DNA from 3 places in the Arthrobacter sp. 05N425 genome. Region 2 is predicted to be linked to each of the others. Evidence: riboswitches for the same ligand, from Rfam matches in the RefSeq annotation. Region 2 holds a riboswitch; each other region holds the start of a gene.
What was found. Region 2 has a riboswitch for S-adenosylmethionine ahead of AC1DGE_RS03450 (DUF1737 domain-containing protein). Riboswitches for the same ligand answer to the same signal wherever they lie in the genome.

Region 1 (7,833 bases), on a different contig from region 2:
TCCGCAAGGCCGTCGACCACGCTGTCGGGGCCTAAGACGGCAATGACTGGCACCACCCCCACCGCTGCAGCCCCTTCCCTTCCGGCCGGCGGCGGTCCGCATTGGCGTGCGCCCTTCGCCGAGCGTCCCGTCGACGCCACCGTCACCGTTCCCGGCTCCAAGTCCCTGACTAACCGGTACCTGATCTTGGCCGCCCTCGCGGACGGGCCGTCCAAGCTCCGTGCTCCGCTGCACTCCCGGGACTCGGCCCTGATGATCGAGGCCCTCCGGCAGCTGGGGGCCACCATCACCGAAGTGCCCGGCGACGGCGCCTACGGCCCGGACCTGGACATCACCCCCATCGCCCCGGATGCCGCTGCCGCGGACACCTCAATCGACTGCGGCCTGGCCGGCACGGTGATGCGCTTCGTGCCTCCGGTCGCCGCGCTGCACCGCGGCCGCTCAGCATTCGACGGCGATCCCCACGCCCGAAACCGGCCGATGGGCACCATCATCGAGGCACTGACCGGTCTCGGCGTCGCCGTTAGCGCCCCCGACGGCGGACCGGCGTCGTCGTTGCCGTTTTCCGTCCAGGGAACGGGAGAAGTCCGCGGCGGCCACCTCGTCATCGACGCCAGCGCCTCGTCGCAGTTCGTTTCCGCCCTGCTGCTCGCGGGAGCCCGCTTTACCGAGGGACTCCACCTCGAACACGTGGGAAAGCCCGTACCGAGCCTGGACCACATCAACATGACGGTCGCCGTGCTGCGCGGCGTGGGCGTGGCGGTCGATGACTCGGTGCCGAACCACTGGGTTATTTCCCCCGGCCCGATCCGCGCCTTCGACCAGCGGATCGAACAGGACCTCTCCAATGCCGGGCCGTTTCTCGCCGCGGCCCTCGCCACCCGCGGAACCGTGCGGATCCCCAACTGGCCGGCCGGGACCACCCAGGTCGGCGATCTCTGGCGCGGCATCCTGGCCACCATGGGCGCCACCGTGACGCTGGAGCACGGCACCCTGACCGTGAGCGGCGGCCCGGAGATCAAGGGCGGCGACTTTGACGAAACCAGCGAACTCGCCCCGACCGTGGCAGCCCTCTGTGCCCTGGCCACCGGCCCCTCCCGGCTGAGCGGCATCGCCCACCTCCGGGGCCACGAAACCGACCGGCTTGCCGCCCTCGTCGCGGAAATCAACCGCCTTGGCGGGGACGCCGAAGAGACCCCCGACGGACTCATCATTAGGCCGGCGAAGCTGCACGGCGGCGTCGTGCACAGCTACGCGGACCACCGCATGGCCACCGCGGGCGCAATCCTCGGTCTCGCCGTCCCGGACGTGGAGGTCGAGGACATCGCCACCACGGCCAAGACCATGCCCGGCTTCCCGCAGCTGTGGGGGGCCATGCTCAGCCAGGCAAGCACCGCAGACAAGGACGCCGCCGGTGGCACGCAGCACTGACTCCTGGGACGAATCCGACGTCCGGATCCGCCCCAACAAAAAGGGCTCCCGCCCCCGCACCAAGGACCGGCCCAGCTACGACGACGCCGTCACCGGCCGGATCGTCACCGTGGACCGCGGACGCTACACCGCCGTCGTCGGCGAGGGCACCGCCGACGAACGCAAGATCATCGCGGCGCGGGCCAGGGAGCTGCGCCGCAACCCCGTAGTTGCCGGGGACTTCGTCTCGCTCGTCGGGGACGTCAGCGGCGAACCCGACACCCTGGCCCGGCTGGTCAAGATCCAGGACCGCAGGACGCTGTTGCGCCGCAGCGCGGACGACACGGACCCGATCGAACGCGCCGTCGTCGCCAACGCCGACCAGCTCGTCGTTGTCGTGGCCGCAGCCAACCCGGAACCCCGCACCGGCTTCATCGACCGCGCTCTGGTGGCCGCCTACGACGCCGGCATCGAACCGCTGCTGCTCGTCACCAAGGCCGACGTCAAGGACCCCGCCGAGCTGCTGGCCAACTACCAGCACCTGGATTTCCCGGTGATCATCTCCAAAACCGCGGATTCGGCCGCCTCCGGCATCGACGCCCGCTCCGATGACGGCCTGTCCGCCCGGCTGGACAAGGCCGCCGTGTCGCAGCTGCGGGACTACCTCGACGGGAAGGTCACCGTCATGCTGGGCCACTCCGGCGTCGGCAAATCCACCATGGTGAACGCACTCACCGGCGCCGAACGGGCCACCGGCGGCGTCAACGCGGTCACCGGCCGCGGCCGCCACACCTCCTCCTCCGCGCTGGCGCTGAAGGTCAGCGATGCGCCTGCGGGCAGCTGGATCATCGACACCCCGGGCATCCGCTCCTTCGGCCTGGCCCATGTGGACCCGGACAGGATCCTGCGTTCCTTCCCGGACCTGGCGCCCGGCACCGATGACTGCGAGCGGGGCTGCAAGCACGACGCCACCGCCGTCAATTGCGGCGTGGACGCCTGGGTGCAGGGCGGCCACGCGGGCCCGTCCGGCCCGGCCCGGCTCGCGTCGCTGCGCCGGCTGCTGGGCACCGATCCGCGGCTGGAAGCGCAGGACACCAAGGAACTCGGCAGCGTCTCATAGCCGCGTCTACTTGGCGGCAGCGACGTGGCCTCCCGGTCCGCGGCGCGTTTTGACGGTAGTTTGGAAGCATGAGCCAACCAGCTTCGAGCTACAACGATGACCTGCGCCTTGCCCATGTACTGGCAGATTCCGTAGATTCCCAGACCATGAGCCGCTTCAAGGCGCTCGACCTTCGGATCGAGACGAAGCCGGACCTGACCCCCGTCACCGACGCGGACAAGTCCGCCGAGGAAGCCATCCGCGGGCAGCTGTCCCGCTCCCGCCCGCGCGACGCCGTCCTGGGCGAGGAGTTCGGCAGCTCCGGCCACGGTTCGCGCCGCTGGATCATCGACCCGATCGACGGCACCAAGAATTTCGTCCGCGGCGTCCCGGTCTGGGCCACCCTGATCGCCCTCGTCGACGAAGGCGAACCCGTGGTGGGCGTCGTCAGCGCCCCCGCACTGGGCAAGCGCTGGTGGGCCGCAAAGGGCGCCGGCGCCTACATGGGCCGCTCACTGGCCGCCGCGACCCGGCTGCGGGTCTCCAACGTCTCCCGGCTCGCCGATGCGTCACTGTCCTATTCGAGCCTCGGCGGCTGGAAGCAGCGCGGCAACCTCGACGAGTTCCTCGGACTCACCGAGGAGGTCTGGCGTACCCGCGCCTACGGCGATTTCTGGTCCTACTGCCTCGTGGCCGAAGGCGCCGTCGACATCGCCTGCGAGCCCGAACTCAACCTCTACGACATGGCGGCGCTGGTCCCGATCGTGACGGAGGCCGGCGGCCGCTTCACCTCGCTCGAGGGAGAGGACGGCCCCTTCGGCGGCAACGCGCTGGCGACCAACTCGATCCTGCACTCCGAAGTCCTCAAGCGCCTCAACCCGGGCCTCGACGACCTGCTCTAGCCGGCCACGCCCGAGGCAGCCCGTAACACTACGCTTCATATTCCGCCCTCCCTTTTCCGTGCGACCGGCCATGTCCTAGGCTCGAAGCAGGTCACGAGTGCCAGCGCAAAACCCCGGTTTGCTGGCCGGCAACCCTCCATTCGCGGCGGGGTGCCCCGGGTGACGACCTGGCCGGTCCGGAGCGGACCCGGCAAGCGCGGATCCCCTGTGTGCGGGGTCCTTTTCGAGCGAGGTCCCATGACGACTGCCACCATCCCCACCCACACCACCAGCGCCGGCGGCCCGGAGTTCACCGACGCACGCTTCGACGCCGCCCGCCGGCCACTGTCCGCGGTTTCCGGCGCCGAAATCCTGGCCCCCCTGATCCAGGGCGGCCAGGTCCGGTACGCCAACCTGGACTACGGAGCCTCCGCCCCGGCGCTGTCCGTGGTGTCCGCCTACCTGAACGAGATCCTGCCGTACTACGCCAGCGTGCACCGCGGCGCCGGCTACGCCTCCCAACTGAGTACCTCGGTGTACGAAAACGCCCGGAACATCGTCCGCGGGTTCGTCGGCGGCCGTCCGGATGACTCCGTGATCTTCACCCGGAACACCACCGACGCACTGAACCTGCTGGCCGGCTGCCTGCCCGTCGACGACGGCCGACACACCGGCGAGGTGCTTTACCTCGACATCGAGCACCACGCCAACCTGCTGCCCTGGCAAAACGTCCCGCACCGCAGCGTCGTCGCGGCGCCCACCCTGGCCGGCACCGTGGAGCGGCTCCGGGCGGAACTCGCCCTCGGCGGAGTAAGCCTGCTCGCCGTGACCGGCGCGTCCAACGTCACCGGCGAAATCCTGCCGATCCGTGAGCTGGCCGCGCTGGCGCACGAATTCGGCGCCCGGATCGCCGTCGATGCGGCCCAGTTGGCCCCGCACCGCCGCATCAACATCGCCGCGGACGACGTCGACTACCTCGCCTTCTCCGGCCACAAGCTCTACGCCCCGTTCGGCGCCGGCGTGCTGGTGGGCCGGCCGGACTGGCTGGACGCCGGCACCCCGCACTTGGCTGGCGGCGGCGCAGTACGGGACGCACGACTCGACGCCGTCAGCTGGACCACCGGGCCGGCCCGCCACGAGGGCGGCTCCCCCAATGTCCTGGGCGCGGCCGCGCTGGCCCGCGCCAGCCAGGTTATCGAGGCGCTGGACGAGCAGCAGTGGCACGCCCACGAGGACGCCATCCGTTCCTTCCTGGTCGAGGGGCTGGAGCGGATCGACGGCGTAACGGTCCACCACATCTTCGAGGACACCGGCCGGGAAGGCGGCCCCGGGACGATCGGCGTGGTCAACTTCTCGGTCGCCGGTTACGACGCAGGCCTGGTCGCCGCATACCTGTCCGCGGAGCACGGCATAGGCCTGCGCGACGGCCGGTTCTGCGCCCACCCGCTGCTAAAACGGCTCGGCCTGCCCGCCGGTTCGCTCCGGGCCAGCTTCGGCCTCGGCTCACGGCTCAACGACGCGCAGCGGCTGCTCGCCGGGCTCCAGGAGCTGCGGCGGAACGGCCTGGGCTGGGACTACGTCGTGGACGCCGGACGCTGGGTGCCGGCCAACGACACGCGCAGCTATCCGCACTGGGCGCCGAACACGCCTGGCACCGCTGGCGCAGCCCCCTGCTCCGTCGACTGACCGGCAGCGCAGCCCGGGCCGCGTGCGGTAAATTCGACAGGTACGCACCAGAGCTGCCGAAGGAGATCGCACGTGGCACGCGGCGGCCCCAAACTGCACCACCCCGGACTGCAGGGTGGCCCAAAACTGCAGCACCAGCGGCGGCGGGAGCTCGGGCAGAGCTTCCAGGACGGCGGCGAGCACTACGACCGGGTCCGGCCCGGCTATCCGGCGGATTCGGCCGATTGGCTGATCCCGGCCGGGGCCCACGACGCCGCCGACCTGGGCGCCGGGACCGGTAAGTTCACGGCGCTCCTGGTCCAACGGGGGCTCAGGACCGTGGCCGTCGATCCGTCCCCGGACATGCTCGACCAGCTGCGCCGCGCCCTCCCGGAAGTCGCCGCCGTCGAGGGTACCGCCGAACACACCGGGCTGGCTTCGGGGGCCTTCGACCTGGTCACGGTGGCCCAGGCCTGGCACTGGTGCGATCCCCTGCTGGCCAGTACCGAGGCGGCTCGGATCCTGCGGCCGCACGGCGTTCTCGGCCTGATCTGGAACCAGCTCGACACCTCGGTCCCCTGGGTGCACAGGCTGTCCCGGATCATGCATGCGGGGGACGTCCACAAGCCCCACTTCACGCCGCCGCTGGGACCGGAATTCATCGGGCTGGAGAGTCATCTCACCCGCTGGGAGGATCCAGTAACCACGCAGGACGTCATGGAACTGACCAAATCCCGCAGCTACTACCTGCGGGCAGGCGAGAGCACCAGGGCCAAGGTGCTCGCTAACCTCGACTGGTACCTGCACGAGCACCTAGGACACACTGCCGGGCAGCTCCTGCCGCTTCCCTACCTGACGCAAAGCTGGCGTGCCGTCAAAGCCTGAGGTTCCCGCATTGCACTGACCACGCCGCGGCGCCTATTATTTCGGTGTGCCTAACTTATATTTGTAGGCACTCAGGAACTTCTTGGGAGCCCGCAGTGCTGGACGTAGCCGGACACGAACCCCTGCCCGCGGGGAAACCGCCTGCCCGCAGGATCAGGGGTAGCCGCCGGGCTTTGCTGGGCCTGCTCGGCCCGGCGTTCGTGGCTGCCATCGCCTATGTGGACCCCGGCAACGTCGCCGCCAACCTGACGGCCGGGGCACAGTACGGTTATCTGCTCGTCTGGGTCCTCGTCGCCGCCAACGTCATGGCGGTGCTGGTCCAGTACCAGTCCGCCAAGCTCGGCATCGTCACCGGCAAGAGCCTCCCGGAGATCCTCGGCGAGCGGCTCCGGCCGGCCTGGCGCCGCGCCTTCTGGGTCCAGGCCGAGATTGTGGCCGCAGCCACCGACCTCGCCGAGGTGGTGGGCGGCGCGGTGGCCTTGTACCTGCTCTTCGGCCTTCCGCTCCCCCTCGGCGCCGTCATTGTGGGCGGCATTTCGATGGCCCTGCTCGCCGTGCAGAGCCGCAACCAGCAGCGCCCCTTCGAGTTCGTCATCATGTTCCTGCTGGGCATCATCACCGTCGGGTTCCTGGCCGGACTGTTCATCAGCCCGCCGGATCCGGGCGGGTTCGTGGCCGGGCTTGTGCCTGGCTTCCAGGGCCCGGACACGGTGCTGCTGGCCGCGAGCATGCTCGGTGCCACGGTGATGCCGCACGCCATCTACGTCCACTCGGCGCTCTCCCGGGACCGGCACCGCCCGGATCCGCATCTGCATGTCCCGCCGCACGCCATTGCCCGGCTGATCAAAGCCACGCGCTGGGACGTCGTCGCGGCGCTGGCCGTCGCCGGCATCGTCAACATCGGAATGCTGCTGCTGGCCGCGTCCACGCTGGGCGGTGAAGACGGCACGGACACGATCGAGGGTGCCCACGCCGCCATCACAGCCAACCTCGGCCCGGTGGTCGGCGTGGTCTTCGCCGTCGGCCTGCTTGCCTCCGGCCTGGCCTCCACCTCGGTGGGCTGCTACGCCGGCGGAACCATCATGCAGGGCCTGCTCAAGATCCGCATTCCGCTGATGACGCGACGGGTGCTGACCCTGGTCCCCGCCGTCGTCCTGCTGGCCGTCGGCTTCGACCCCACCTGGGGGCTGGTGCTCAGCCAGGTTGTGCTCAGCTTCGGGATTCCGTTCGTGCTGGTCCCGCTCGTGGTGCTGACCAGCAGCAAGCCGCTGATGGGCCGGTTCGCGGACGGCATGACCCTGCGGGTGGCCGCCGTCGTCAGCGTGATCCTGGTAGTGGCGCTGAACCTGGTCCTGCTGTGGCTCACCTTCACCGGTGCCGCCGGACGGTAGGCTTGGGGCTGTGAAGACCAGTCCGCCCTCCTCCTCCATTGAGGACTACGTCAAGGTCATCTACTCCTTCACGGAGTGGCAGGACAAACCCATCACCTCCACCCAGCTGGCCCAGCGGCTGGGCGTCGCGAATTCCTCGGTCTCCGAGATGGTCCGCAAGCTCAAGGACCAGGGCCTGGTGGACCACAAGCCCTACAGCGCCGTAACCCTGACCGAGGACGGCGTGCGGCTGGCCCTCTCCATGGTCCGGCGGCACCGGCTGATCGAGACCTTCCTGGTCCAGGAGCTCGGCTACCGCTGGGACGAGGTCCACGACGAGGCCGAGCTGCTTGAACACGCCGTCTCGGACACCTTCATCGAGCGGATGTCCGCCAAGCTCGGCAACCCGGTCCGCGACCCGCACGGCGACCCCATTCCGGCCGAGGACGGCTCGGTCCTGATGCCGCCGGCCTACCGGATGAGCGAGCTCGACGACGGCCACACCGGCCGGATCACCCGGATC
Region 2 (7,833 bases):
GACCCGTCCCTCCCGTCCGAGGCGGCCTCCGGCGCAGCCCCGTACGGCGCGTCCCCGTCCGCGGCTCCGAACCCAGGCGTTTGGACCGGGGAATCCTGATCCGTCATGGGACACAGTCTGGGAGCGGCACCGACGGCGGTCCAGAGCATTAGGGCCCGCCGGGACCGCCAAGGGCGGCGGCCCCGCCAACAGCGGCGGCCCGGCACACTTGACGCGAACGGAAAGCCGTATGACAGGACTTGTAATATTGCTCGGGTTCCGGCTAGCCAAGAGGCCTCGGCATCCGCCATGCTTAGTCATGACCTCAATGTCGAGCCAGTACCGGATCATCACGGTCTGCACCGGAAACATCTGCCGGTCCCCGATGGCCGAACTGATGCTGGCGGAGGCCGCGGCCGCTGCCGGGCTTACCGGCGTCGACGTCGATTCTGCCGGCATCACCTCCTACGAGGCGGGCCGCCCGATCGATCCGCGGGCCGCCCGCAAACTGGCAGCCCACAACATCCCTTCCGAGCTGCATGTCGCGCGCGAGTGGCGCAGCGAGTGGTTCCACTCGCGCGAGCTGATCCTGGCCCTTGATGTGGACCATTACGGCTGGCTGCGCCAGGCCGCGCCGGATCAGGCCTCGCTGGCGAAGATCCGAATGTTGCGCAGCTTCGACCCCGCGGTCGCCGACAGGGATCCGCTGGATCAAGGCATCGAAGACCCCTGGTTTGGCGGGCACACCGACTTCGACAACACCTGGGAGCTGATCCACGCCGCCGTCCCCGGCATCCTCAAGCACGTCCGCGCCGCCCAGCTGCAGGCCCGGGCAGGGCAGCCGAAGCAGCAACAAGACCAGCCGCACCGGGACGACGCGGGGCACCGGGTACGCTCTAGTTCATGAGCCGCGCACCCGTCATCATCGCCATCGACGGGCGCTCCGGCGCAGGAAAGACCACCCTCGCGATCGAACTCGCGGCCCGGCTCCGGGAGCACCATAAGGTCTCGCTCTTCCACTTGGAGGACATCTACCCGGGCTGGAACGGCCTGGCCGCCGGCATCGAACGCTATGCCGCCACCGTGCTTGCCCCGCTGCGCCGCGGCGAACCGGCCCGTTGGGTCAGCTGGGACTGGGAACAGCACTACGACGGCGCGACCCGCCTCACCCAGCCGGCCGAAATCGTCCTGGTCGAGGGTGTGGGCGCTGCCGCCGCGGCCGCCATGCCGTTCCTCGACGCCGTCGTCTGGGCCGATTCCCCCGAGCAGGAGCGCCGCACCCGGGCCCTTGGCCGCGACGGCGCGAGCTATGAACCCTACTGGGAGCAATGGGCCGGGCAGGAAGACGAATGGCTGGCCGCCGACGATGTGCCCTCCCGCGCCGACGTGCGGGTACTCAACCGCGCCGACGGTGCTGCGCCGAGCGAGGTGCTGCAGGCCCTCCAGTACCTCCCAGCCCTGGCCCCGGCGCTGCTTCCCGAGCTGTCGGCCCGCCGCGGACTCCAGCTGACCGCCGAGCGGATCGATGCCGCGCCGGACCCCGCCCGGCTCTTCGAAACGCTCTACGGCCTTTCGCCGAACGCGGTCTGGCTCGACTCCTCCCTGCCCCCGGACGGCCCGGACGGCCGGGACGGCGAGGACGGCCCGGACGGCCGGGCCTGGGCCCGGGAGGCCGCCGAACGCAGCCGCTTCAGCATCCTGGCGGACGACGGCGGCAGCTACGGCCAGTCGGTCCGGCACCGCTCCGGCCGGACCCGGGTGCGTGTCGGCAACGCCACCGTGCAGACCGAGGGAGGGTTCTTCCGCTGGCTAGACGGGGTCTGGGGGCGCCGGGCCCTGCGCGCCCCGGAGGGCTACCCGTGCGAGTTCACCCTCGGCTGGCTCGGCTACCTCGGTTATGAACTCAAGCGCGAGACGGGCGGCAGCGACGTCGAAGCCGACACCCCGGATGCCAGCCTGATCTTCGCCGGCCGCGCCGTGGTGCTGGACCACCGGGAACGCACGGCGTGGCTGCTCGCCCTCGACGCCCCGGACGCCGGCGACTGGCTGGCCGCGGCACGCGCGGCCGTCGCGGCGGCGGCCATGGACCTGGAGCCTCCCGGCGGCACGCCCGGCGGCGCCGCCGGGAACACCCGGGCCGCAGAGTTCAGCGCCCGGGACACCGAAGCCGCGTACAAGGCCAAGATCGCCGCGGCGCAGCACGAAATTACCGAGGGCAACAGCTACGAGGTCTGCCTGACGACGGCGCTGACGGCCACCGCGGCCGCCGGGGAGCTCGATCCGTGGCAGGCATACCTGGCGCTGCGCCGTCGCAACCCGGCACCGTTCGCGAGCTACCTGCGCCTGGCCGGCCTCACCGTCGCCAGCACCTCCCCGGAGCGCTTCCTGCGGATCGCCGCCGACGGCGCGATGCGCGCCGAGCCGATCAAGGGCACCCGGCGCCGGGCTTCCGACCCCGCCCGCGACGAGCTGCTGCGCCGCGAGCTGGAAACTTCACCCAAGGACCGGGCCGAGAACATCATGATCGTGGACCTGCTCCGCAACGACCTGAGCCACTTCGCGGTGCCCGGCTCCGTATCGGTCAGCAGGCTGTGCGCGATCGAAAGCTACGCCACCGTCCACCAGATGGTCAGCACCATCGATGCGCGTCTCCGGCCGGGCATGCCGCGGGCCGAGGCCGTGGCGGCCTGCTTCCCCGCTGGCTCCATGACCGGTGCCCCCAAGGTCAGCACCATGGCCATCCTGGACCGGCTTGAGACCGCACCGCGGGGCGTCTATTCCGGGGCGATCGGCTACTTCTCGCTCAGCGGGGCCACCGACCTCGCGGTGGCGATCCGGACCCTGGTGGTGGCTGCGGGCGCGGACCGGGGAACCACACTCAGCCTCGGCGTCGGCGGCGCCATCACCGCGGATTCCTCACCCCAGGAGGAGTACGAGGAGATCCGGACCAAGGCCTTCGGCGTGCTCTCGGCGCTCGGCGCGGAGTTCCCGGCGGGCTAGTCCACGCGTGAGCCGGCCTGGCTACTGCAGGGTCGACGTGAGCCGGGCGACGTTGTCCACGTACTTGACCCCCATGGGCCGCTTCATCCAGTCCTCGAGCGTCAGTTCCCTCGAAATGCCGCGGTACGTGTCCTCGACGGCGCTGATCCGCTGCACGATGTCCTCGCCCAGGAGCATCACCGAGACCTCGAGGTTCAGCGAGAAGGAGCGCATATCCATGTTGCTCGAACCCAGCACGGCAACCTCGTTGTCGATCGTGAAGTGCTTGGCGTGCAGCACGAACGGGGCCTTGTAGAGGTAAATCCGCACCCCGGCCTCCAGCAGCGCCTCGTAGTAGGACTGCTGGGCGTGGTGGACCAGGAACTGGTCGCCCTTTTCCGAGACGAAGAGTTCGACGTCGACGCCGCGCTGCGCCGCCGTCGTCACCGCGTAGAGCAGCGAGTCGTCCGGGACGAAGTACGGGCTGCAAATGGAGATCGTGCGCTGCGCCGAGTAGATCAGCGTGTTGAACAGGCGCAGGTTGTTTTCGGTGATGAAGCCGGGACCGCTGGGCACCACCTGGGCGGTGATGTTGCCGGCGTGCAGTTCGGGCCGGTGGGCGAGCTGGTGCTCCAGGGATTCGTCGGTCTCACTGAGCCAGTCGGTGGCGAAGACCACGTTGAGGGTGGTGACGATCGGCCCGCGCAGGCAGGCCATCAGCTCGACCCATTCCCGGCCGATCTTGCGGTGCCGCGGGTTGTTGTAGGACGGTTCGATCAGGTTCTGCGACCCGGTGAAGGCGACCTCGCCGTCGATCACCATGATCTTGCGGTGGTTGCGCAGGTCCGGGCGGCGCCACTGGCCGTGCACGGGCCGCAGCGGCAGCATGGGCCGCCAGCGGATCTTGCTGGCCTTGAGCCGGGCGATGAGCTTGCTGTACCCCTTGATCCGCAGGGTGCCCAAGTGGTCGAACAGGAGGCGGACTTCGACGCCGCGCTCGGCGGCCTCTTCCATCGCCGTCAGCAGGTCATCCGTGATGTGGTCCGAGCTGAGGATGTAGAACTCGGCGTTGATAAAGGACTCGGCTTCGCGCACGGCCGCCGCCATCGCCTTGATCGAATCCGGGTAGCCGGGCAGGAGCTCCACGTGGTTGCCGTCCACCATGGGCAGGGAACCGAGCGTCTTGTTCAGCTCCGCTGCGGAGGACACCCATTCCGGGCCCTCGTACTTGCTTTCCACCATGGCCAGTTCCGACGTCCCGGCCCGCACCCGGGTGTTCACCGCGTCCTGCTGCGCCCGGCGCTTGCGGGAGAGCCGGAAGTTGCCGAAGAGCAGGAAGAGGACCACGCCTACGGCCGGAACGAAAAAGATGATCAGGAGCCAGGCCATGGCCGTGGTGGGGCGGCGGTTGCCCGGGATGATGCCGAGGGCAACGACCCGGATACCGAGGTCGATGACGGTCAGGATCAGGATCACCCAGGACGGAAGTGACCCCGCCAGCGAAAATGGCCACAGCACAGGCAAACCCCTCAAGCTCCAGACCCGCGGAACAGTTCCGGAACGGGCAACCCGCACAGCTTATCCCGACCCGGGCCGCACTAAGCTGAAGGCATGACTACCCCCGCCTCTGTTCCAGCCCGCGCGACGGTGCTGGTGTTCCTCGATCCCGCGTTTGAGAAGGGCCGCGTCGCCGACTCGTCCAAGCCGCAGCTGATGGCCACCGACCAGGGTGCCACCCGCGGCGACGGCGTTTTCGAGTCGCTGCTGGTGGTGGGGGGACGCCCGCGCAAGCTGCAGGCCCACCTGACCCGGCTGGCCGGCTCGGCGCGCGCGCTGGAGTTGGACATCCCGGCGGAGGACGCCTGGCGGCGCGCGATCGAGACCGCGGTCAGCGAATACCGCGGCCGGGCCGCCACGGCGGTCGGAGCCGCCGGCGACGGGGCCGGCGGCGCGGACGAGGTCGTGGTGAAGCTGCTCGCCAGCCGCGGCGTGGAGGGCGCGGCCACGCCGACGTGCTGGGTGCAGGCCTCCCCGCCGCCGGAAGCCGGCCGCCGGCAGCGCGAGACCGGCATCGACGTCATCCTGCTGGACCGCGGCTACGACAGCGAGGTGGGCGAACGCGCCCCGTGGCTGCTGCTGGGCGCCAAGACCCTGTCCTACGCGGTCAACATGGCGGCGCTCCGGTACGCCCACCACCAGGGCGCGGACGACGTCATCTTCACCTCCGCCGACGGCCGGGTCCTGGAGGGCCCGACGTCGACCGTGCTGCTGGCGCACCTGGAGACCAGCGACGACGGCGCCGGCGGCGTCCGCACCGTGCGCCGGCTGATCACTCCGCAGCTGGACAGCGGAATCCTCCCGGGCACCTCGCAGGGCGCCCTGTTCACCGCGGCCAAGGCCGCCGGGTGGGAGCTAGGCTACGGCCCGGCGGTACCTGCCGATCTGTACGACGCCGACGCCGTCTGGCTCATCTCAAGCATCCGGCTCCTCGCCCCGGTGAACCACATCGACGGCAAGGAGATCGGCACCCCCGAACTGCGGCGGCAGCTCACGGCCGAGCTCAACGCACTGTTCGCCACGATCGAGTAGGAGCCGGCCGGTCCCGGGTGATGCTGCTCCGCCCCCGGAAAGGTGCCATGCCAGCGTCCGCGTGACTTAACATGACGACGCCGCCGGTGCCGCCGGCGTCGTAAGTGCTACGTTTTTGGGGAGTAATGAGACCCGGCGCCAAGCCCTGACTGGCCGGTCGGCAACCCTCCCTTTCGCGGCGGGGTGCCTCAGGTGAATACTCGGCATATCGACCATTCGAGCTGCAAGCGTGAAAGTAAGGAGATCCGTCGTGCCCGACGCATCCGCACCCGCTGTGCCCGCCACAGCCCCCGCCCAATCCCCCGCCGCACCCGGACCCGCCGAGGAAAGACTGGCGTACCGGCTGTTCACCGGGCCCGATGACCGCAGCTTCTGCGAGCGCGTTTCGGCCGCCCTGGCCGAGGGCTACGTCCTGCACGGCAGCCCCTCCGCCACCTTCAACGGCAGCACCGTGATCGTGGCCCAGGCCGTCGTGCTGCCGGCCGCGATCGCGAGCGCCGACGCCGCCGTCGCCAACGCGGTGGATGAGCTCGACGGCGCCGAGTTCACCGGCGAGGGCCACGCATGAGTTACGCCGGAGACCTGAGCCCGCAGGAAGCCTGGGCCAAGGTCGGGGCGGGCGCCATCCTGGTGGACGTCCGCACCGAGGCGGAATGGTCGCAGATCGGCGTCCCGGTCACCGGGGCCGGCACCGAAGACCGGCAGGCTCCGCTCTTCGTCCAGTGGACCCTGGCCGGCGGAGCCCCCAACCCGCGTTTCCTGGAGCAACTGCAGCAGCAACTCCAGCGGCAACTGCGGCAGCACGCGCCTGGCGCCACGGCGGCCGAGCTCATCTTCCTGTGCCGTTCCGGCGCCCGCTCGGTCGCCGCCGCGAACGCCGCCACGGCGGCCGGCTTCACCGCCTACAACGTCCTCGAGGGCTTCGAAGGCGAACCGGGCCCGACCGGCGCCCGGACCGTGAACGGCTGGAAGAACCACGGCCTGCCGACCAACCTGGAAAGCACTAAGTGAGCTTCAATCCCAATGCCCAGGGCTGGAGCCCGGACACCCAGGCCGTCCGCGGCGGACTCGACCGCACCGGGTTCCAGGAAACCACCGAACCGATCTTCCTGAACTCGGGCTTCGTCTACGAATCCGCCGCCGCGGCTGAGCGCGCCTTCACCGGCGAGGACGAACGGTTTGTCTATTCCCGCTACGGCAACCCCTCGGTGGCCACCTTCCAGGAACGCCTCCGGCTGTTGGAGGGAACCGAGGCGTGCTTTGCGACGGCGTCGGGCATGTCAGCGGTGTTCACCGCGCTCGGGGCATTGCTGGGGGCCGGCGACCGCGTGGTCGCCGCCCGCTCGCTCTTCGGATCCTGCTTCGTCATCCTCAATGAGATCCTGCCGCGCTGGGGCGTGGAGACAGTCTTCGTGGACGGCCCGGACCTAGAGCAGTGGCGGTCGGCGCTGGCCGTGCCGACGACGGCCGTGTTCTTCGAATCTCCCTCGAACCCCATGCAGGAAATTGTGGACATCGCCGCCGTAAGCGAACTGGCGCACGCCGCCGGTGCGACCGTGGTGGTGGACAACGTCTTCGCCACTCCCCTGCTGCAGCGGTGCGGGGAGCTGGGCGCGGACGTGGTCGTGTACTCCGGCACCAAGCACATCGATGGCCAGGGCCGGGTGCTCGGCGGCGCGATCCTGGGCACCCGGGAATTCATCGAGGGCCCGGTCAAGCAGCTCATGCGCCACACCGGCCCGGCATTGTCCGCCTTCAACGCCTGGGTGCTGAGCAAGGGACTGGAGACGATGGCCCTGCGGGTGAACCACTCGTCCGCCTCGGCGCTTCGGCTGGCCGAATGGCTGGAGGCCCAGCCCGCGGTCAGCTGGGTTAAGTACCCGCTGCTGCCGTCCCACCCGCAGTACGAGCTGGCCGCCAGGCAGATGAAAGCCGGCGGCACGGTGTTGACTCTGGAGCTTTCGCCCTCGCCCGGCCGCTCCGCCAAGGAAGCCGCGTTCGCGCTGCTGGACGCGTTGCGGATCATCGATATTTCCAACAACCTCGGTGATTCAAAGTCCCTGATCACCCATCCGGCCACCACCACGCACCGCGCCATGGGCCCGGAGGGGCGCGCGGCTATCGGGCTGAGCGACGGCGTCGTGCGGCTCTCGGTGGGGCTGGAAGACGTCGAGGACCTGATCCGCGACCTCGGGCAGGCGCTCAAGCAGGTCTAGCCCCGGCGCACCCGCGAAAGCACGGGGGCCGGTTCTGACATTCCCTCGGCGTCCGCACCGTGCATCGTGA
Region 3 (7,833 bases), on a different contig from region 2:
GGCTGGGTGCCGCCGCGGACGCCCCGGCGGCGGACGACGCCGTCGACGCCGCCGGCCGCGCGCTCCTGCCGGGCTGGGTGGATTCACACACGCACCTGATCTTCGCCGGCGACCGGACCGCGGAATTCGAGGCACGGATGGCGGGGGAGAGCTACAGCGCCGGAGGCATCGCCGTCACCACCGGAGCCACCCGGGCCACGGGCGACTTCGACCTCACCCGGCTCGCGCTGGGCCGGGTGGCGGAAGCCGTCGCCCAGGGGACCACCTACCTGGAGACCAAGACCGGCTACGGCCTGGACGTGGAGAACGAGGCCCGCAGCGCGAGGATCGCCTCCACCGTCGCGGACGAGGTCACCTACCTCGGCGCGCACCTGGTACCCGAAGGCCTCGACGCGGAGGAGTACACGGAGCTGGTCTGCGGACCAATGCTCGCCGCGGTCTGGCCCTACGTCCGCTGGGCCGACGTGTTTTGCGAACGCGGCGCGTTTAACGAGGACCAGTCCCGCCGGGTGCTCCAGGCCTGCCGGGACGCCGGACTGGGCCTGCGCGTGCACGGCAACCAGCTGGGCGAGGGTCCCGGGGTGCGGCTGGCAGTGGAGTTCGGCGCCGCGAGCGTGGACCACGTCAACTACCTCTCCCGCGAGGACGTCCACGCCCTCGCCGACAGCTGGTCCGGCTGGGAGGCAGCGGCCGGCGCGGGCGAGCGCGGCACCGTCGCGACCTGCCTGCCGGCCTGCGACCTGTCCACCCGGCAGCCGCTGGCTCCGGCCCGGGAACTGCTTGACGCCGGCGTCCAGCTAGCGCTCGCCTCCAACTGCAACCCCGGCACCTCTTATACGAGCTCGATGGCGTTCTGCGTCACCACCGCCGTGCTGCAGATGCGGCTCAGCGTGCACGAAGCCGTCCGGGCGGCGACGTACGGCGGTGCGCTGGCGCTGGGCCGGGAGTCCGGGAACGACGTCGACGGCGAGCGGGCGGTCGGCTCCATCGCCGTGGGCAACCGGGCGGATCTGCACCTGCTCAACGCCCCGTCCGCCACCCATCTGGCATACCGGCCAGGCATGCCGCTCACCCACGCCGTCTGGCGCGCCGGGGTCCGCGCCCGCTGACCGGCGCGCACCGGAGGCCAAGGAGGAACGCCATGACCGGCTTCGCCAGGGAACTCGCCACCATGATCGACCTGGTGCGGGCCAAGCGCGGCGGAGTGCCGGCCCTGGCCCGGCGCCGGGACGCCCGGCTGGCCGCCCTCGTGGCCCATGCCCGCACGAGCTCCCCGTTCTACCGGGAGCTCTACCGCGGCCTCCCGGCCGAGGACATCCCGCTCCGGGACCTGCCGCCGGTCACGAAGTCGCAGCTGATGGCACGCTTCGACGACTGGGTGACCGATCCGGCCATCACCCGGGCGGACCTCGAGGGCTTCGTCGCCGACCCGTCCCTGGTCGGCACTCGCTACCGCGGCCGCTATTTCGCCTGCACCAGCTCCGGAACCACGGGCCACCCCGGATTATTCGTGCACGACCAGGCCGCCGTCGCCTGCTACCGGGCCCAGGGCGTTCGGATCGTCGGGACCGCCCTCGACGCCCGCCGGCTGCTCGCGATGCTGCGGCGGGGAATCCGTGCCGCCGCGGTGCTGGGCACCGGCGGCCACTTCGCCGGGGCCGTCTGGCTCGAGTCCGAACGGCGCCGCAGCCGGGGCCGCCGACGGGCCTACCGCATGTTCTCCGTGCAGCAACCGCTGGAGACGCTGGTGCAGGCGCTTAACGCTTTCGACCCGGCCCTGCTGGTGGCCTACCCCAGCGCCCTCGAACTGCTGGCCGAGGAACAGGACGCGGGCCGGCTGCACATCCGGCCCGTGATTGTGGAGTCCAGCGGCGAATCCGTCGGGGACCGGGAGCGCCTGGCCGCGGCGCTGGGCGGCGCGGTGCACAATGTCTACGCTGCCTCCGAGTTCACCCCGATCGCCCTGGACTGCCCCCGCGGCTGGCTGCACGTCAACAGTGACTGGGTCATCCTGGAACCGGTCGAGGAGGACTACGGTCCCACGCCCCCGGGGGAGCCGTCCCACACGGTGCTGCTGACCAATCTCGCCAACCGGGTCCAGCCGCTGATCCGCTACGACCTCGGTGACTCCGTCGTCGCCAAGCCCGGCCCTTGTGAGTGCGGCAACCCGCTGCCCGCCATCCGGGTGGCCGGCCGGCACGATGACGTCCTGCACCTGGACAACGGCCGCGGCGGCACGGTGAGTGTCCTGCCCCTCGCCATCACAGCCCCCATCGACGACGCGCCGGGCGTCCACCGCTGCCAGCTGGTCCAGTCCGGTCCGGCGGCGCTGCGGGTGCGGCTCCAGCTGGAGCCGGGCGCCGCGGCGGACGCGGTGTGGCAGGACGTGGCGGCGAAGCTGTCCGGGTTCCTGGCCGCCCAGGGCCTGGCGAACGTGGAACTGGTCCGGGCGGAGGAAGCACCGGATCAGACCGGCGCGAGCGGGAAGTTCCACCAGGTCATCGCCCTGAGGCCCGCCCCGGACAGCGTCTGGAAGAACATCCCTTAGAAGAACATAGGCGGGGCGTCCAGCACGGTCTCGTCCACCCGGCGGTCCTCCCACTGGCTGAACGGCTTGTCCAGCTCGTACTTGCCCTGCCGGGTGCGCAGCAGGGTCCGGATTTCGGCATTGTCCGGGTTGTTCAGCGACTCGAAGTACTCCACCGACCAGTGGAACCAGCGCATGCAGAACAGCCGCATGGTCAGCCCGTGCGTCACGAACAAGGCGTTCGGCGCATAGTTCGGCTTGGACCAGTGCCGGTAGAGGGTCTCCATGAACGAGGAGATCCGGTCGTAGACGTCGGAGCCCGATTCGCCTTCCCGGAACCGGTAGAAGAAGTGGCCGTAGGCGTTGCGGAGCTCCTTCTGGTCCTCGATGTCCCCGGCGATCTGGAAATTCGCCCAGTCCTGTTCGCGCAGCCGCGGCTCTTCGATCACGCGTTCGATCAGGGAGCCCAGCTGGAGCGCCTGGAGGGTCTGGTAGGCCCGCAGGTAGGGGGAGACGTAGACGCACACCCTTTGCCCGTCCAGCTCCCGCCGCAGCTGCTCGCCCGCGGCCGTGGCCTGCTCGACGCCGAGCGGGGTCAGCGGGATCCGGTAATCGGGCACCCGGTTGTAGATCGAGGTGTCGGCGTTGGCGGCGGACTGGCCATGCCGGATCATGATGATTTTCCCGGGCGCACTCACAGCCCAAGCATAGGCACTTGCAGTCAACTCCCGGCAACGGCAGGCAAGATAGAACCATGTTGGTTCCCTCCCGCCGTCGGCTGCGGCTAGAAGTCTGGATTGTCCTGGGCTTGTCCCTCGGACAGTCGGCGGTGTACTCGGTAGTGCAGCTGCTGGACAAGATGACCAGGGCGCCGCTGGCGCAGGGCACCTCGACGCTGAACCGCTCGCAAAGCAGCCGGGAGTATTTCGACCTCACGTACCAGTTCCTGGACATCATCTTCGCCCTGGTCCCGGTGGTGCTGGTGATCTATTTCCTGACCGAACTCCGGCCCGCCGGCATGGCCGCCGGCACGGGCAGCTCGGCGTTCCGGAAGCTGGGCTTCAACTTCGCCCGGCCCGGCAAGGACCTGCTCCAGGGCCTCGGCCTCGCTGCCCTGATCGGCATACCGTCGCTCGGCCTCTACGCGGCCGGGCGGGCGCTGGGGATCACGACGGCGATCATCCCCAGCGCACTGGACTCCTACTGGTGGACGGTGCCGGTCCTGATCCTCTCCGCGATCCGGCACGGGATCGTGGAGGAGGTGATCGTGGTGGGCTACCTGCTGGACCGGCTCGGCAAGCTCGGCTGGGGCATGCCGCTGGCGATCTTCGCCAGTTCGATGCTGCGCGGCAGCTACCACCTCTACCAGGGCTTCGGGCCGTTCATCGGCAACGCCGTCATGGGCGTCATCTTCGCGCTGATCTACACGAAGACGCGCCGGGTGATGCCGCTGGTGATTGCGCATGCGCTGCTGGACATCGTGGCCTTCGTCGGATTCAGCCTCTTCGGCAAGGCGATCGGCCTGGGCTGAGCAGGCATAACCCGCGTTGCCTCCAGTGGCCCGCCGCCGGCGACGGGTTAAAGTGTTTCGGCCGCCAGCGGTGGGTGGCATCATTGGCACCCGCTGCTGGCGGCCGAAGTTTTTCGGGCAGGAAGCGTCAGATCGTGACGGCTCCGGAATCGGTTTCGAAGGTGACGGACAGGATTCCCGGCGTCCCGTGCGGGGCCAGCCAGTTCACGTCCACGTCCTCCAGCGGCTTCTCGACCGGTTCACCCAGCCACTCGGTGACCCGCTCGGCCGAGCCCGCGATCGTGAGGGCAGACATCTTCACGTTGCTCTCATAGGCGTTGGACGGGTGCAGGGCGGGGTCGCCTTCCCACTTCAACATGTAGGGGACCTGCGGATCCGCGATCAGGCCCAGGATGCCGATCTGCTTCCAGACCAGTTCGCGGCCGTCGGGGAACTTGCGGTTGCCGTTGACGGCGGAGCGGCCCAGCCGCTCCTCGAACGGTGCCAGGTCGTCAACCTCGACGCACCAGCCCATCCAGCCACCGCCGGCGGCCGAGCGGGCGCGGACTGCCTGCCCGAACGGCGCCTTGTCGGAGGCCGGGTGGTCCAGGACCTCCACGACCTCGAGGTACTTGTGTCCGGCAAGCGGGATAATCATGTTGCGGGTCCCGAACCGGGGGTGTATTCCGCCCTTGACGGCTTCGACCCCGAGGGCGGTCGCAATACGTTCGGTGGTGGCAGCCAGGCCATCTTGTTCACAGGCGTAAGAGACGTGATCCATGCGCATGCCCTCATCTTGGCACTTTGTGATGGAGCTCTCAGCTTAGGCTGCCCTTACCGTGATGGGATGTCATTTTCCCGAGCTCACCGCGCGGATTTGCCCGGCCAGAACCACGGCACTTTCCGGCTCCCGGGCGTGCGCCGGGCGGCGGTGGGGCCGTTCTTCATTTTCGTCACAAAGCTATCCAGGCGTAATGGCGCGTTCGTAGACTGAAGCCAGGTCATGAGCGCCAGCATCGAGCCCCGGCTTGCTGGCCGGCAACCCTCCTTGCGCGGTGGGGTGCCCCGGGTGAAGACCTGGCCCGCCGGCGTCCGCCGGCAGGCAAGCGCGGCGCCAGAGCCGTTCCGGCCCCAGAGGCCAGGGGCGGCCTGTGCCCAGTCATTAGGGAGCTCTCCGATGTCCAACGCCTGGTCCTTTGAAACCCGCCAGATCCACGCCGGCCAGGAGCCGGACTCCGCCACCGGCGCGCGGTCGCTGCCGATTTACCAGACGACGTCGTTCGTCTTCCCCAGTGCGGAGAGCGCCGCCAACCGGTTCGCGCTCGCCGAGCTCGCCCCCATCTACACCCGGATCGGCAACCCCACCCAGGACGCGGTGGAACAGCGGGTCGCGAGCCTGGAGGGCGGCCTGGGGGCGCTCCTGCTCAGTTCCGGCCAGGCCGCCGAAACCTTCGCGATCCTCAACATCGCCGAGGCGGGGGACCACGTCGTCGCCAGCCCCAGCCTCTATGGCGGGACCTACAACCTGCTGGCCCACACGCTGAAGAAGTTCGGTATCTCGGTGACGTTCGTGGAGGACCCGGACAACCTTGAGCAGTGGCGCGATGCCGTGCAGCCGAACACCAAGCTGTTCTTCGGCGAGGTGGTCTCCAACCCCCGCCAGGACGTGCTGGACATCGAAGGCGTCGCGGACGTCGCCCACCGCGCCGGGGTGCCGCTGATCGTGGACAACACCCTCTCCACCCCCTACCTGATCCGCCCGATCGAGTGGGGCGCCGACATCGTGGTGCATTCGGCCACCAAGTATCTCGGCGGACACGGTGCCGCGATTGCCGGCGTGATCGTCGACTCCGGCAACTTTGACTTCGGCAAGGACCCGGAGCGCTTCCCCGGCTTCAACACCCCGGATCCCACGTACAACGGCCTGGTCTATGCCCGCGACCTCGGGGCGGACGGGGCGCTGGGAGCGAACCTGTCCTTCATCCTCAAGGCCCGGGTCCAGCTGCTGCGCGACCTCGGTTCGGCCGTCTCGCCGTTCAACGCCTTCCTCATCGCCCAGGGGATCGAGACGCTGAGCCTGCGGGTGGAACGGCACGTCGCCAACGCCCTGCGGGTGGCCGAATGGCTGGAAGCCAGGGACGACGTCGAATCCGTCGCCTACGCCGGGCTGCCGTCCAGCCCCTGGTACGAGCGCGGCCGCAAGTACGGCCCGAAGGGGACCGGCGCCGTCGTCGCGTTCAACCTCGCAGGGGGAGCGGAGGCCGGCAAACGCTTCGTCGACGCCCTCGAGCTGCACTCCCATGTGGCGAACATCGGTGACGTGCGCTCACTGGTCATCCACCCGGCGTCGACCACGCACAGCCAGCTCTCGCCGGAGCAGCAGGCGGTCGCCGGCGTCAATCCCGGCCTGGTCCGGCTCTCGGTGGGCCTCGAGCACATCGACGACATCATCGCGGACCTCGATGCCGGCTTCCGGGCGGCCAAGAACGCCTGAGGTCACGCAGCACGCCGAATTTCCCCACCTTTGCGGGGATGGCCCCGGGAATCGCCGACACTTCGGGGCGACCCGCCGGGCGCGTCTGTCAAAGGTGGGGAAACTGCGGTGTTGACGGGTCCGGCTGTCACACAGCCGTCACAATCTTCGCGCTTGTGCCGCCGTGTTTCGTAGAATCGACGCAGGTCATGAGTGCCAGTGACAGCCCCGGCTTGCTGGCCGGCAACCCTCCATTTGCGGCGGGGTGCCCCGGGTGAAGACCTGGCCTGCCGGTCAGCTGACGGCGGGCAAGCGCGAAGTTAGGTCCTCACATGACGATTGCCGTCACCCGCACGGGTGTACCCGAAAGCAAACCCTCCACTGTTCCCGACGGCGCTGTTCCCGACGGTGCTGTTCCCGACGGGACGGTGCAGTACCTCCCGATCGGTTCCCTGGCCCTTGAATCCGGTGCCACCCTGCCCGAGGTCACCCTCGCCTACGAGACCTGGGGGACGCTGAACGCCGATGCCTCCAATGCGGTGCTGATCGAGCACGCCCTGACCGGCGACACCCACGTGACCCGCGGCGCCGGCGAGGAACCGGGCTGGTGGGAGGAACTGGCAGGCCCCGGCGCCCCGGTGGACACGGGCAAGTACTTCGTGGTCTCCATCAACATCCTCGGCGGCTGCTACGGCTCCACGGGGCCCTCCACGCCGGCCCCGGACGGCCGGCCCTGGGGCTCGCGCTTCCCGCTGGTCACCCTCCGGGACAGCACCGCGGCGGAAGCCCGGCTCGCCGACGCGCTGGGGATCAGCAGCTGGTATGCCGTGCTCGGCGGCTCGCTCGGGGGAGCGCGCGCGCTGGAGTGGGCGGTGACCTACCCGGCGCGGGTGCAGCGATGCGCCGTGATTTCGGTCGGCGCCAGCAGCACCGCCGAACAGATCGCCTTCGCCCAGGCCCAGACCCTGGCAATCCGCCAGGACCCCAACTTCAACGGCGGCGACTACTACGGCGGCCCGGAACCGCACGCCGGACTGGCCCTCGCGCGCCGGATCGCGCACATCACCTACCGTTCCGCAGCCGAGCTGGACGGGCGCTTCGGACGCAACGCCCAGGCGGCCGAGGCCCCGCTGGAGGCCGGGTCGCTGGCCGGCCGTGGGCGCTACCAGGTGGAGAGCTACCTGGACCACCAGGGCAACAAGCTGGTGCGACGCTTCGACGCCAACAGCTACATCGCCATCACCGAGGCGCTCACGAGCCACGACGTGAGCCGCGGCCGGGGAAGCCTGGAGCAGGCCGTCTCCCTGGCCACCGCGGAGTTCT

Region 1: it holds a riboswitch for S-adenosylmethionine, as region 2 does, so the genes downstream of both, AC1DGE_RS06765 (aminotransferase class V-fold PLP-dependent enzyme) here and AC1DGE_RS03450 (DUF1737 domain-containing protein) in region 2, are expected to answer to the same signal.
Region 3: it holds a riboswitch for S-adenosylmethionine, as region 2 does, so the genes downstream of both, AC1DGE_RS12075 (bifunctional o-acetylhomoserine/o-acetylserine sulfhydrylase) here and AC1DGE_RS03450 (DUF1737 domain-containing protein) in region 2, are expected to answer to the same signal.

Annotation. Positions count from the first base shown of each region.
Region 1 is NZ_JBFTMU010000003.1:246,738-254,570, reverse strand. Features, by position in the region: gene AC1DGE_RS06785 (DoxX family protein) at 1-35, shown strand, start outside; gene aroA (3-phosphoshikimate 1-carboxyvinyltransferase) at 43-1,431, shown strand; gene rsgA (ribosome small subunit-dependent GTPase A) at 1,415-2,530, shown strand; gene hisN (histidinol-phosphatase) at 2,599-3,411, shown strand; SAM riboswitch class IV at 3,501-3,614, shown strand; gene AC1DGE_RS06765 (aminotransferase class V-fold PLP-dependent enzyme) at 3,649-5,076, shown strand; gene AC1DGE_RS06760 (class I SAM-dependent methyltransferase) at 5,149-5,940, shown strand; gene AC1DGE_RS06755 (Nramp family divalent metal transporter) at 6,036-7,331, shown strand; gene AC1DGE_RS06750 (metal-dependent transcriptional regulator) at 7,342-7,833, shown strand, end outside.
Region 2 is NZ_JBFTMU010000002.1:47,305-55,137, reverse strand. Features, by position in the region: gene AC1DGE_RS03475 (S1C family serine protease) at 1-107, opposite strand, end outside; gene AC1DGE_RS03470 (low molecular weight protein-tyrosine-phosphatase) at 299-886, shown strand; gene pabB (aminodeoxychorismate synthase component I) at 883-2,979, shown strand; gene cls (cardiolipin synthase) at 3,001-4,476, opposite strand; gene AC1DGE_RS03455 (aminodeoxychorismate lyase) at 4,570-5,547, shown strand; SAM riboswitch class IV at 5,669-5,783, shown strand; gene AC1DGE_RS03450 (DUF1737 domain-containing protein) at 5,798-6,115, shown strand; gene AC1DGE_RS03445 (rhodanese-like domain-containing protein) at 6,112-6,558, shown strand; gene AC1DGE_RS03440 (O-succinylhomoserine sulfhydrylase) at 6,555-7,763, shown strand; gene AC1DGE_RS03435 (glutamate--cysteine ligase 2) at 7,760-7,833, opposite strand, start outside.
Region 3 is NZ_JBFTMU010000008.1:17,081-24,913, forward strand. Features, by position in the region: gene hutI (imidazolonepropionase) at 1-1,109, shown strand, start outside; gene AC1DGE_RS12055 (phenylacetate--CoA ligase family protein) at 1,142-2,548, shown strand; gene AC1DGE_RS12060 (histidine phosphatase family protein) at 2,545-3,201, opposite strand; gene AC1DGE_RS12065 (CPBP family intramembrane glutamic endopeptidase) at 3,282-4,058, shown strand; gene AC1DGE_RS12070 (VOC family protein) at 4,186-4,824, opposite strand; SAM riboswitch class IV at 5,037-5,152, shown strand; gene AC1DGE_RS12075 (bifunctional o-acetylhomoserine/o-acetylserine sulfhydrylase) at 5,215-6,531, shown strand; SAM riboswitch class IV at 6,716-6,831, shown strand; gene metX (homoserine O-acetyltransferase MetX) at 6,843-7,833, shown strand, end outside.